Regions from separate parts of the Blautia sp. SC05B48 genome, predicted to be linked through region 2. Evidence: riboswitches for the same ligand, from Rfam matches in the RefSeq annotation. Region 2 holds a riboswitch; the other holds the start of a gene.
What was found. Region 2 has a riboswitch for cobalamin ahead of EYS05_RS05335 (ABC transporter permease). Riboswitches for the same ligand answer to the same signal wherever they lie in the genome.
Positions count from the first base shown of each region.

Region 1: linked by a shared signal. The riboswitch ahead of EYS05_RS10180 (cysteine-rich small domain-containing protein) and the one ahead of EYS05_RS05335 (ABC transporter permease) in region 2 are both predicted to bind cobalamin.

Region 1 covers NZ_CP040518.1:2,219,940-2,226,166, forward strand. Annotated here, with positions in the region: gene EYS05_RS10175 (C40 family peptidase) at 1-933, shown strand, start outside; cobalamin riboswitch at 1,136-1,324, shown strand; gene EYS05_RS10180 (cysteine-rich small domain-containing protein) at 1,602-1,889, shown strand; gene EYS05_RS10185 (phosphatase) at 1,997-2,713, opposite strand; gene EYS05_RS10190 (glycyl radical protein) at 3,068-5,593, shown strand; gene EYS05_RS10195 (glycyl-radical enzyme activating protein) at 5,605-6,227, shown strand, end outside.
Region 2 covers NZ_CP040518.1:1,170,381-1,176,607, reverse strand. Annotated here, with positions in the region: gene EYS05_RS05340 (MATE family efflux transporter) at 74-1,432, shown strand; cobalamin riboswitch at 1,582-1,755, shown strand; gene EYS05_RS05335 (ABC transporter permease) at 1,892-2,821, shown strand; gene nikC (nickel transporter permease) at 2,837-3,700, shown strand; gene EYS05_RS05325 (ABC transporter ATP-binding protein) at 3,681-4,472, shown strand; gene EYS05_RS05320 (oligopeptide/dipeptide ABC transporter ATP-binding protein) at 4,482-5,420, shown strand; gene EYS05_RS05315 (nickel ABC transporter substrate-binding protein) at 5,450-6,227, shown strand, end outside.

The DNA.
Region 1 (6,227 bases), 1.0 Mb from region 2:
GCAAACCTGGAAGCACAGTACACACAGGAGAAGGCAGAGCTGGAGGGGATGAAGCAGGAATATGAAGCAGAGTCCCAGAACCTGCAGGCACAGCTGGATGAGAAGCGTGCCACATCCGCAGATTATGATAATGAGATCGCCTACGCACAGCAGCAGGCTACAGATTATGCAAACCTTCTTGCAGAGCAGACTGCAGAGCTTCAGAGATTAGAGGCTGAGCGTATTGCAGCAGAGGAAGAGGCAAGACGTCAGGCCGAGGCTGAAGCAGCAGCGAGAGCACAGGCTGAGGCAGAAGAGGAAGCAAGACGCCAGGCAGAGCAGGAAGCACAGCAGGATGAGGCGGACGAGAGCGAAGATGTACAGTACGATGAGGACGGCAACGTGATCGAGAATACAGATGAGGATACTGCAGAGGATGACACCGAGCATGTGGATGAAGATGCAGACAATGTGATCGAGGATGATGCGTCCGGGGATACTGAGAATACAGAGGATAATGCAGACGCAGATTACGATAACAGCACAGATGCATCCGAAGAAAGTGCAGAGGACACATCCTCAGACAGTGACAGTCCTTCTTACAGCAGCGGTTCAGGATCTTCTGTTGTGAATTATGCCACACAGTTTGTAGGAAATCCTTACGTATGGGGCGGAACAAGCCTTACCAATGGTGCAGACTGCTCCGGATTTGTACAGAGTGTCTATGCGAACTTCGGAGTCAGCCTTCCGAGAACATCCTATGAGCAGCAGAATGCAGGTACAGAAGTATCCTACGCAGATGCACAGCCGGGAGATTTGATCTGCTATGGCGGACACGTGGCTATTTACATGGGTAATGGCCAGATCGTTCATGCATCGAACTCTCAGGACGGGATCAAGATCAGCAATGATGCTACATACAGAACAATTGTATCTGTAAGACGTCTTGTATAATAAGAACGTACAACAGAAAATAAAAACACAGCAGCCCGACAGCAGTTTGTCGGGCTGTTTTTGACGTCGGAAAAAACACTGAAAACCTATGGAACGGAGTGAACAGCAATAAAACATGCTCATAAATATATAAATATTGAAAATAGTATTGACATATAATTAACAGGATGTTATTATGATGTCAGTATAATTCCATATTGAACATAGCAAGTGCTGAGGATGGCTGACAGTTATGTATTGATTATCAGAGATCCGCAGAAAAGGGAATCAGGTGTGAAACCTGAGCGATCCGGTCACTGTAACGGAGGAGCAAATCTCATAGTCCATTGTACGTATGTATGAGAAGGAGAGAGGAGCCATGATCCCGGAGCCAGGAAACCTGCTTGTTATGGCGAGGTTAAACTTCCGTGTAAAGTGTAACAACCATTTCAGGGACTCCGCACCCCTGGGACGTTGTCTACTTTTTTACGAGAGTAGGCATTTTTTTATGGAATGCGCCTGTTCATATGAATTATACATGATTAAATGGCAGGCGATACTACTCCGGATACATTCGTTCCCTCCGCGCACTCATGAACGGATTATATTTCTACCCCGGGGTGGCATCGCTACCTCTTTTTTTATAGGAAAATTTATGCGTGGTTATGTCAGGAGAGGAGAAAAGAGCCATGGAGAAGCCATACTGGGAAGGCAAAGAATACTCTTACTTCAGCCACAAAAAATGTGAGTACTTTCCATGCCATAAAGGAGCAGATCCGGAGAACTTCAACTGTCTGTTCTGCTATTGTCCTTTATATGCACTGGGAGATAAATGTGGTGGTAATTTTCGCTTTACGGAAAGCGGCATCAAAGACTGCACCGAATGCAAGCTTCCTCACAGAAGAGAGAACTTCGGATATGTTACAGGTAAATATAGCGAGCTTGCGGAAATTGTACGGAAGCAGCGGGAAAAATAAAAAACAGGTCAGTTCAGGTACAGGAAAATGCATATTCCTGTGTTTGAACTGGCCTGTTTTGTTTTGGGGTGGACAATAGCTGTTATCTGTCGGAAAAATACAGAAGATCATTCTCTGGTTTGGAGAAAAACCTTGAGTCTGGGAAGCTGGTTGTTGAGGATCAGCTGTTCCGGAAACATGGCCTGATGAACAAACTCAGCAGCATAGGTAAAATCTCCGATATGCTCCGGGCCATGGCTGTCACTGGAAAGAAGCAGCGGCAGATCATATTTGCGGCAGCATCGAAGGATCTCGAAACAGTTTTCTCTTGTGTCGCCACGATAGCCATAAGGTGCAAGAGAAGCTTCGTTGATCTCAAAGATCGTGCCGGTTTCCCTGGCAGCCCTTGCAAGCGCATCATAATTAACCGGGTAATGAGTGTTATCACTATGTCCGAGGATCTTCACACAGGGGTTTTTCATTACATTGATAAAAGCTTCTGTGTTTTCGGCTCTGGTACCGCAGCGGTAATTCCAGGCATGCATGCTGGCAATGGCGTAATCAAGTTTACATAATAATTCCTGATCTAAATCTACCGTTCCGCTGCGGTCAAGGATATTCAGTTCAATTCCGTAGAGTAATTCCACACCGAAATGTTTTTTGGGAGAATAGGTAAGGCTGCGGAAATAGGAGGAAGTTCCGGCTGCAAGAGTGCCGGGACCGTGATCAGTGATCCCGAGAAGCCGGAGACCTTTCTCAGCAGCTGCACGTGCCATGTTGGTGATGGTACATTCCGTGCCGTGACCACTGGCGATGGAGTGGGTATGCATATCAGAAAGATACATAAAAATACACCTCTTTTACTGTTTGAGAACATATGACAGAGCGGAATGTGAATGTCCGCTTTGTATAAATTTTTTTTGAAAAACAAAGGAATTTCTATATAAATCCAAGTATGGCAGAGCAGAAAAGCAAAGTCAATAGAGAAAAACATAAAAATACAAAAAACAAATAAAATCAACAGGGTGCAACCGATAAAAACCACAAAAACAGCTAGAAACACATGTTGGATTTCGTTGACATCGAAGTAGGGGTAAGGTATAATAAAACTACATGAGCACATAGCCGGACAGGAGCGGTTCTGGAAGCGCAGAGGCAGACAGATCACCAGAAACAACCGGTTATGAGAAAGGAGAATCATGGAGAAATTTCATATAGCAGATGTTCCGAAAACAGACAGGATCACACATCTTGTAGATAATCTTTATGCAAAGATGCCGGTGATCGAATCTGCCAGAGCAAAACTGATCACAGAGTCTTACAAAGCAACAGAAGACGAGCCGATCATCACCCGCAGGGCCAAGGCATTTGCCCACATCCTGCACAACATTCCAATCATCATCCGTGATGAGGAGCTGATCGTCGGAAGCAGCACTTTGGCGCCGAGAGGATGTCAGACGTTTCCGGAGTATTCTTTCCAGTGGCTGGAGGATGAGCTGGATACAGTGGCTACCAGAACAGCCGATCCATTTTATATTGCGGAGGAAACCAAGGCGGAGCTCCGTGAGGTACATAAATACTGGAAAGGCAAGACTACCAGTGAGCTTGCAACCTCCTACATGGCACCGGAAGCGATTCTTGCCATTGACCACAATATTTTTACACCCGGAAACTATTTCTACAATGGTGTAGGACACGTAACCGTTAAATATGAAGAAGTTCTGGCAATCGGTTATGAAGGGATCATTGCCAAAGCTCAGAAGGAACTGGATGAGTGTAATGTAGGAGATGGTGATTACGCAAAGAAATCCCGTTTCCTGGAAGCAGTTATCATGAGCTGTCAGGCAGTTATTGACTATGCACATCGCTATGCCGAGCTCGCAGAACAGATGGCATATCAGTGTCAGGATCCGACCAGAAAACAGGAACTCCTTCAGATCGCATCCAATTGTACACACGTACCGGCAAAGGGCGCCCGTAACTTCTATGAGGCGTGCCAGTCCTTCTGGTTTGTACAGCAGCTGATCCAGATGGAAAGCAGCGGACATTCCATTTCACCGGGACGTTTTGACCAGTATATGTATCCGTATTACAAGAGCGATATAGAAGCAGGCAATCTTACCAGAGAATTTGCCCAGGAACTGATGGACTGTATATGGGTAAAATTAAACGACCTGAATAAATGTCGTGATGCTGCATCTGCAGAGGGCTTTGCAGGCTACAGCCTTTTCCAGAACCTGATCGCAGGTGGTCAGAACAAGGATGGCGAGGATGTGACCAATGATCTCTCCTTTATGTGCATCCAGGCGTCTATGCATGTGCATCTTCCGGCACCGTCTCTTTCTGTAAGAGTATGGAACGGATCTCCGCATGAATTCCTGATCAAGGCTGCAGAGCTTACAAGAACAGGAATCGGACTCCCGGCTTATTACAATGATGAGGTTATCATTCCTGCACTGCAGAACCGTGGCCTTTCTCTTGCAGATGCCAGAGAATATAACATCATCGGTTGTGTAGAACCGCAGAAGGCAGGTAAGACAGAGGGCTGGCATGACGCTGCATTCTTTAACATGTGCCGTCCGCTGGAGATGGTTTTCTCCAATGGTATGGACAAAGGGGTACAGATCAGTGTCCAGACCGGCGATGTCACAGAGATGAAGAGCTTCGATGAGTTCTATGATGCATATAAGAAACAGATGGAATATTTCATTTCCCTGCTTGTAAATGCTGATAATGCCATTGATGTAGCACATGCGGAGAGATGTCCGCTTCCATTCCTTTCCTGTATGGTGGATGACTGTTTGAAACGAGGCAAATCCGTTCAGGAAGGCGGAGCTGTTTATAACTTTACAGGTCCTCAGGGATTTGGTATTGCAAACATGGCAGATTCTCTGTATGCGATCCGCAAGCTTGTATATGAAGAAAAGAAGGTGACCATGGAGGAGTTGAAGGAGGCTCTGGCATGGAACTACGGCAAGGGTATCGATGCACAGGCTGCAGCAGATATCACCACCATCGTTATGCAGAAGCTTCAGGAGAATGGCATCAGTGTAAATGAGCAGACCGCAACAGCTGTTATGACAGCAGCTCTCGGAACAGAGCCATCTCCGGAGAAGAAGGCAAGATTCGAAGAGATCCACAAGATGATTGATGAGGTTCCGAAATTTGGAAATGATATCCCGGATGTGGACTACTTTGCAAGAGATGTGGCTTATACTTACACAAGACCGCTTCAGAAATATATGAACCCAAGAGGCGGACATTATCAGGCGGGACTTTATCCTGTATCTGCAAATGTTCCGCTTGGCGGACAGACCGGTGCAACACCGGATGGTCGTTACGCACATACTCCGGTAGCAGATGGTGTTTCCCCGTCAGCCGGCAAGGATGTGAAGGGACCGACAGCTGCGGCAACTTCTGTATCACGTCTGGATCATTTTATCGTATCCAACGGAACACTGTTCAATCAGAAATTCCATCCGTCAGCACTTGCAGGAAGAGAAGGACTGGAGAAATTCGTGGCATTGATCCGCGGATACTTTGATCAGAAGGGCATGCATATGCAGTTTAACGTTGTTGACAGAGAAACACTTCTGGATGCACAGAAACATCCTGAGAAGTACAAACATCTGGTTGTACGTGTTGCAGGCTACAGCGCATTGTTCACTACACTTTCCAGATCTCTGCAGGATGATATCATCAGAAGAACGGAGCAGGGCTTCTAAAGGAGTAACGTATGGACTATTTGGATACAAAGGGCAGGATCTTTGATATTCAGAAATATTCAGTACACGATGGACCGGGTATCCGTACCATCGTGTTCCTGAAGGGCTGCGTTCTCCGCTGCCGCTGGTGCTGTAATCCGGAATCACAGGAATACCGGATCCAGAACATGAAGGTTCTGGGAGAAGATAAAGTGATCGGCCGCGACGTGACAGTTCGTGAAATGATCGAAGAGGTGGAAAAGGACCGTGCCTATTATTACCGTTCCGGAGGCGGGATCACCCTTTCCGGAGGGGAATGTATGTGTCAGGCGGACTTTTCCAGAGATCTTCTCCGCGCGGCAAAGGAGAGAGGAATCAACACAGCGGTAGAAAGTATGGCCTGTGCCCCATGGGAAAAGATCGAACAGGTACTTCCCTATCTGGATGTATATCTGATGGATATCAAGCATATGAATCAGGAAAAACATAAAGAATTTACAGGACGGGCCAACGGACTGATGCTGGAGAATGCAAGAAGGGTTGCGCTCTACGGAAAAACCAGACTGGTGATCCGCGTTCCGGTGATCCCCACATTTAATGATTCTGTGGAAGAAATCCAGGCAATCGCAAGATTTGCAGCATCCCTTCCGGGCGT
Region 2 (6,227 bases):
GAAAAATAGGATTGTGTTTCGTAAGAGTCCCTTGTAAAATAGCGGATAAGGATGAAAAGAAAAGGAGACACTTATGGGAACCAATGAAAAAGATATGACTGCCGGATCTCCTGGAAAACTGATCATAACTTTTGCCATACCAATGATGCTTGGAAATATTTTTCAGCAGTTTTATACAATGGCAGACACCATGATTGTCGGACAAGTGGTAGGAGTTGAAGCACTGGCGGCAGTAGGTGCCGGAGATTGGCTGGTATGGCTGGTGTTGGGGATCATGACAGGTATTACACAGGGTTTTTCTATTCTTGTATCTCAGTATTATGGAGCAAGGGAAAAGGAAAATCTGAAATGTGCAGTAGCGAAAAGCTATATCATGACAGCATTACTGTCTGTGGTCGTACTCGCAGTAAGTGAAGGTACAGTTTATCATGTTCTTTTATTTTTACAGACACCGGATAATGTCATTGATCTGACAATGCTATATTTGCGGCTGATCTTTGCAGGAATCCCGATCATAGCTGCTTATAATATATTTGCAGCGATCCTTCGGGCACTTGGAAACAGCAGATCTCCGTTGATCGCAATGACAGTGGCAGCAGTGATCAATGTGGGACTGGATCTGTTATTTGTGGCGGTTTTTGGCTGGGGTATAGCCGGAGCAGCAGTGGCAACCGTTATCGCACAGGGATTTTCAGCCTTGTACTGTTTGATCGTATTACGTAAAATCCCGGATATCCGCCTGGAAAAGAAGGACTTTTACAGGCAGCCCTCTATGAGCCTGCGGCTTTTGGAACTGGGAGTTCCTCTTGCGATACAGAATGTGATCATCTCCGTGGGAGGACTTGTGGTACAGTATGTGATCAATGGATTTGGTTTTCTGTTTGTGGCGGGATTTACGGCATCGAACAAGCTGTATGGGGTTTTGGAGATGGCTGCCGTTTCATATGGATATGCTATTACAACCTATGTAGGCCAGAATCTTGGTGCAAAGAAATATCAGAGGATTCGAAAAGGTGTGCGCAGCGGCACTTATATGGCAGTGCTCACTTCGGCTTTCATTTCCGGTATGATGGTGTTGTTTGGACGTAATGTACTGTCCCTGTTTGTATCCGGTGAACCGGATCAGACCCGACAGGTATTGGATATAGCATATAAGTATTTGTTTATTATGGCTGTTTTTTTGTGGGTGCTGTATCTGCTGTATGTGTATCGTTCCGCTATCCAGGGCCTGGGTAATACTTTGATTCCGCTTGCCAGCGGCATTGCAGAATTTATAATGCGTGTCAGTGTTGCGCTGCTGCTGCCAAAAATGATCGGCGAAGATGGAATATACTATGCAGAGATCTGTGCATGGAGCAGCGCAGCTGTTTTATTATTCGTAAGTTATATGATCATTATACGGAAATATAAAGAAGTCACTGTTCATACATAATGTCATTTACTTGAGGAATCTATAATGATATACAGGCGGAAAATATCCGGGTTTTAATATGAAATGTTCAGATATTTCATATTTGACAGAAAAACTATTTATATAAAAAGAAAAGTATGATATTATGTACTTATTCGTTGCAACTATGAAAATTGAATAGTCAGAAGGGTGTATAAAGTACTTAATAAGGAATCTGGTGAAATGCCAGAACAGCCACCGCTACTGTGACAGGGACGAAAACCAAAATATCACTGGAGAGATCCGGGAAGATGGTAAGTAGGAAGAACTGGAGTCAGGAGACTTGCCTTTTTGACAGAAGAATTCTGATTCGGATGGGATACAGAAGGAATAAGCTCTGCCTGAGGTGGAGGTTTGTTTTTTGTGCTGATATGATGCTGGATCATATCAGCCTTTTTTATTTTAACCGAATAAACAGATGAAAAATGAGGAGAAATGAAAATGGGAAAAGTAATTGCAAAGCGTTTTATATTTATGATTCCGGTAGTTCTGGCGGTTACATTTATTATTTTTATGCTGAGTTTTATATCGGCAGGTGATGCGGCCAGAGTTCTGGCGGAGAAAAAATACGAGCACCCGTCACCGGAGCAGATAGAAGAAGTACGGCATGAGGAAGGACTGGATCAGCCGGTGCTGGTACAATACGGGAAATGGCTGGATCAGGCACTTCATGGCGATTTTGGAAAATCATATTCTACCAGAAAACCGGCTTTTGAGGAATTAAAAAGATATTTTCCACAGACATTTAAACTGGCAGTTACTTCGTTTTTATTGTTGATGATCGTATCAGTCCCTCTCGGAATTTTGTCGGCAATTTATGAAAACAGAGTTCTGGATAAAGTCATTCGCATTTTGTCGTCCCTCAGTGTATCTATGCCGTCTTTCTGGATCGGTCTGATGCTGCTCTATATATTTGGAGTAAAGCTAAAAGTGATTTCCGTGATCGGAGGAGATGCCGGAGGCATCCCGATTCTTGCGGCATTTGCCATGGATATCAGTTTCTTTGGAATTATGACGAGATTGATCCGTACCAATATGATACAGGTGCTGAAGCAGGATTACATACGTGCCAGCAGAGCTAAGGGATTGTCATCTGTAAATGTAATTTTGCGTCATGGTCTGAAAAATATCCTGATTCCTGTGCTGACACGTCTGGTATCAATTGTGATTGGTTTTTTCTGTGGCTCAGCTGTGATAGAAAGTATTTTTTCAATTCAGGGAATCGGAAATCTGGCATTGAAATCCGTGATCTCAAAAGACACTCCGGTGCTGCAATGTTTTATCTTTATTCTGGCTGTTGGCATTGTAGTATTAAATTTTCTTGTGGATATCGCCTATTCTGCGATTGACCGGCGAATCCAGTTAAAGTAAAGGAGAGATCATAGAATGGGAAGCAGAAGAAAGCAGAAAACAGAAAAAAGCATGATCCAGAATCTGTACTGGAAACAGGTATTCCGGTCACCAAAAACAAAAATAGGATTGATGGTGGTCATAATTTTTGTATTGGCAGCTATTTTTGCACCTGTACTGGCGCCACATGATCCACTACTTGTGGATGTTTCGATAAAATTAAAGAATCCGTCGGCGGCATATCCTTTAGGTACTGATCAGCTGGGACGATGTATTTTATCAAGACTTCTCTGGGGCAGCCGGTATTCACTGAGCTATAGCTTTACGGTGCTTCTGATCACCGTATGTGTCGGGGTGCCGATCGGACTGTTTGCCGGATATGTAGGTGGAAAAATCGATTCGATAATTATGAGGATCATTGATGTATTTATGGCTATGCCGGTCTTTATTGTTGCACTTGCCATTGCAGGAACCGTAGGAGCCAGCGGCGCTCATCTGATCCTGTCCTTATCGGTCGTATCCTGGGCAGAATATGCAAGGCTTGCCCGTGCATTGACACTTCAGGAAAAAAATAAAAATTATATGACCGCACTAAAAGCCGGAGGCTGCGGCCACGCAAGGATCATATTCAGACATGTATTGAGAAATATCCTGCCATCTGTGATCGCACTGGCAACAATGGAAATCGGTTCGATCATTCTGTCAATTGCCGGTTTTTCCTTTATCGGCCTTGGTGTGCAGGCACCGACACCGGAATGGGGGATCATGCTTAGTGACAGTAAAAGTTATATCCAGACTTATCCAAGACTGATGTTTTATCCGGGTATACTGATCATGATCATTGTTCTGGCATTTAATTATCTGGGGGAGGGAATACAAAATGGAACAGACAAAAAATGATGTTCTAAAGGTAAAAAGATTACATGTGGAGTTTCAGACCTCTCACGGAATGGTTCATGCAGTAAAAGATGTCAGCCTGGAAGTAAAGCGCGGAAGGATCCATGCCCTGGTGGGAGAAAGCGGAAGCGGCAAGTCAGTTACCTCTCTGACGATCATGAATCTGCTTGCAGGAAATGGAAAGGTGATATCCGGAGATGTGACACTGAACGAAAAGAGTCTTCTGAAGTTATCAGGAAAAGAAAAACGACAGTTATACGGAGACAGGATCGGAATGATCTTTCAGGATCCGACCGCTGCTCTTGACCCGCTTTTTACAGTTGAACAACTGCTTCTGGAAGGACTGAGGAAACATCGCAGAATGAGCAAAAAACAGGCAAGGGAAGCTGCGTTGGAAAGTCTGCGGATGATGAATCTGCGTGATCCGGAAGAACTGATGAAGAAAAAACCTTACGAATTGTCTGGTGGTATGTGCCAACGTGTTATGATCGCCATTGCCATGTCCATGAAACCGGATTATCTGATTGCAGATGAGCCGACGACAGCATTGGATGTAACCGTACAGAAGCAGATCCTGGAAGAAATCTATCAGCTATCCAGGAAAGAAAATCTGGGTGTGTTATTTATTACGCATGATCTGGGTGTGGTGGCAGAGATCGCAGATGATGTTTCGATCATGAAAGACGGCGAAATAGTGGAAAACGGAACAGTTGAAGAGATCTTTTATCATCCGCAGCATTCATATACAAAAAAACTGTTGGATGCAGTTTTATAGGGGAAAAGTATGAGTACGTTACTAAAGACAGAACATTTAAAAAAATATTATGGCAAGAAAAAAATTGTGAAGGCAGTGGATGATGTAAGTCTGGAAATCCACGCAGGATCATCCATGGCCCTGATCGGTGAAAGTGGAAGTGGTAAAACTACATTCGGAAAGCTGATCGCCGGCCTGGAGAAACCTACAGATGGAAAATTCTGGTTTCAGGGACAGGAAATGCAGGATTTGTCTGAAAAGCAGTTTCGTCCATATCGCAAGAATCTTCAGATGGTCTTTCAAAGCAGCAGCGGGGTATTTGATCCCGGTTATACCATTGGAGAAAATATTCTGGAAATTTTGAAATTACATGAAAAATTGCAAGAGGGAGAGTATGAAGAACGGGTAAAAGAAGCTTTGATCCAGACGGGGCTTGATCCGGATATTCGCAACCGTTATGTTGGACAGATTTCAGGAGGTCAGTGTCAGAGAGCTAATATTGCGAGAGCATTGGTATTAAGACCGGAACTTGTGATCTGTGATGAACCGGTATCCAGTCTGGATTATTCCATACGAAAGCAGATCCTGCATCTGTTAAATGAACTGCAGGAAAAATATGAGATGACCTATTTACTGATCACTCACGATCTGTCCAATGTTCCATATCTCTGCAAAGAGGTGGCTATCATGTATCAGGGACGCGTGGTCGAGTTTATCGATCATACGGACAGCTTAAAGGAGACTGCTGTACATCCTTATACAAAAGATCTGTTTGATTCTATTCCGGTAAAAGAACCGAAAATGCGAAGAATCGGATCGCAGGAAAAGAAAATATTTTCAGATACCATTCCGGAACAGGGCTGCCCATATCAGAACCGGTGCATAAGATGTACAAATATATGCAGAGAGCATATACCGGAATTGACAGAAATTGAAACAGGACATTTTGCGGCATGTCATATGCTGTAAAATATAAAACAAACAAAGGAGAGGAAGAAATGAAGAAAAGACGTGTAGCAAAACTGATAGCATTGAGCATGGTGGCGGCAACTTTACTGACAGGTGTCAATGTACAGGCAAAAGAGGAAAAAGTAGTTACGGCAATGACATCCATTGATCTGACTCCTGAACTTTGTGACCCTACAAAAAGTGGTCCGGACTTTCGTCTTTATGAAATGATCTATGATCCACTGGTGCGTTATGGAGAAAATGGAGAAATTAAACCGGCATTGGCAGAATCCTGGGATATCAGCAAAGATGGCACAACCTATACGTTTCATTTAAGAAAAGATGTGAAATTCTCAGACGGTACAGTGTTTAATGCAGACAATGTGATGTGGAATTATAACAGATGGGTGGAACAGGATGTGATTGGTAACTTTTCAGCCAAACTGGAAAATGTTACAAAGGTAGATGATTATACTGTAGAATTTAAGTTTGCAGAACCATGCTATACACTGCTGATCGAATTCAGCTATCCAAGACCATTCCGTTTCACCTGTGAAAGTGCAATGGATGAAGACGGAGAATTTTGTCAGGAAGTGGGTACCGGAATGTGGATGATCGACAGTTATGAAAGCGGTCAGGAGGTTGTCCTGGTACCAAATCCTAATTATTACGGTGAGAAACCAAATATTGATAAAGTAGTTCTGAAACAGGTGGCAGACGGTGATGCCAGAGTGATGGCACTTCAGAGTGGAGAGGCAGATCTGAATCTTCAGGATATTCCATCCGAAAGCTTCAGTATTATCCAGGCAGATAAAAATTTATCGACAG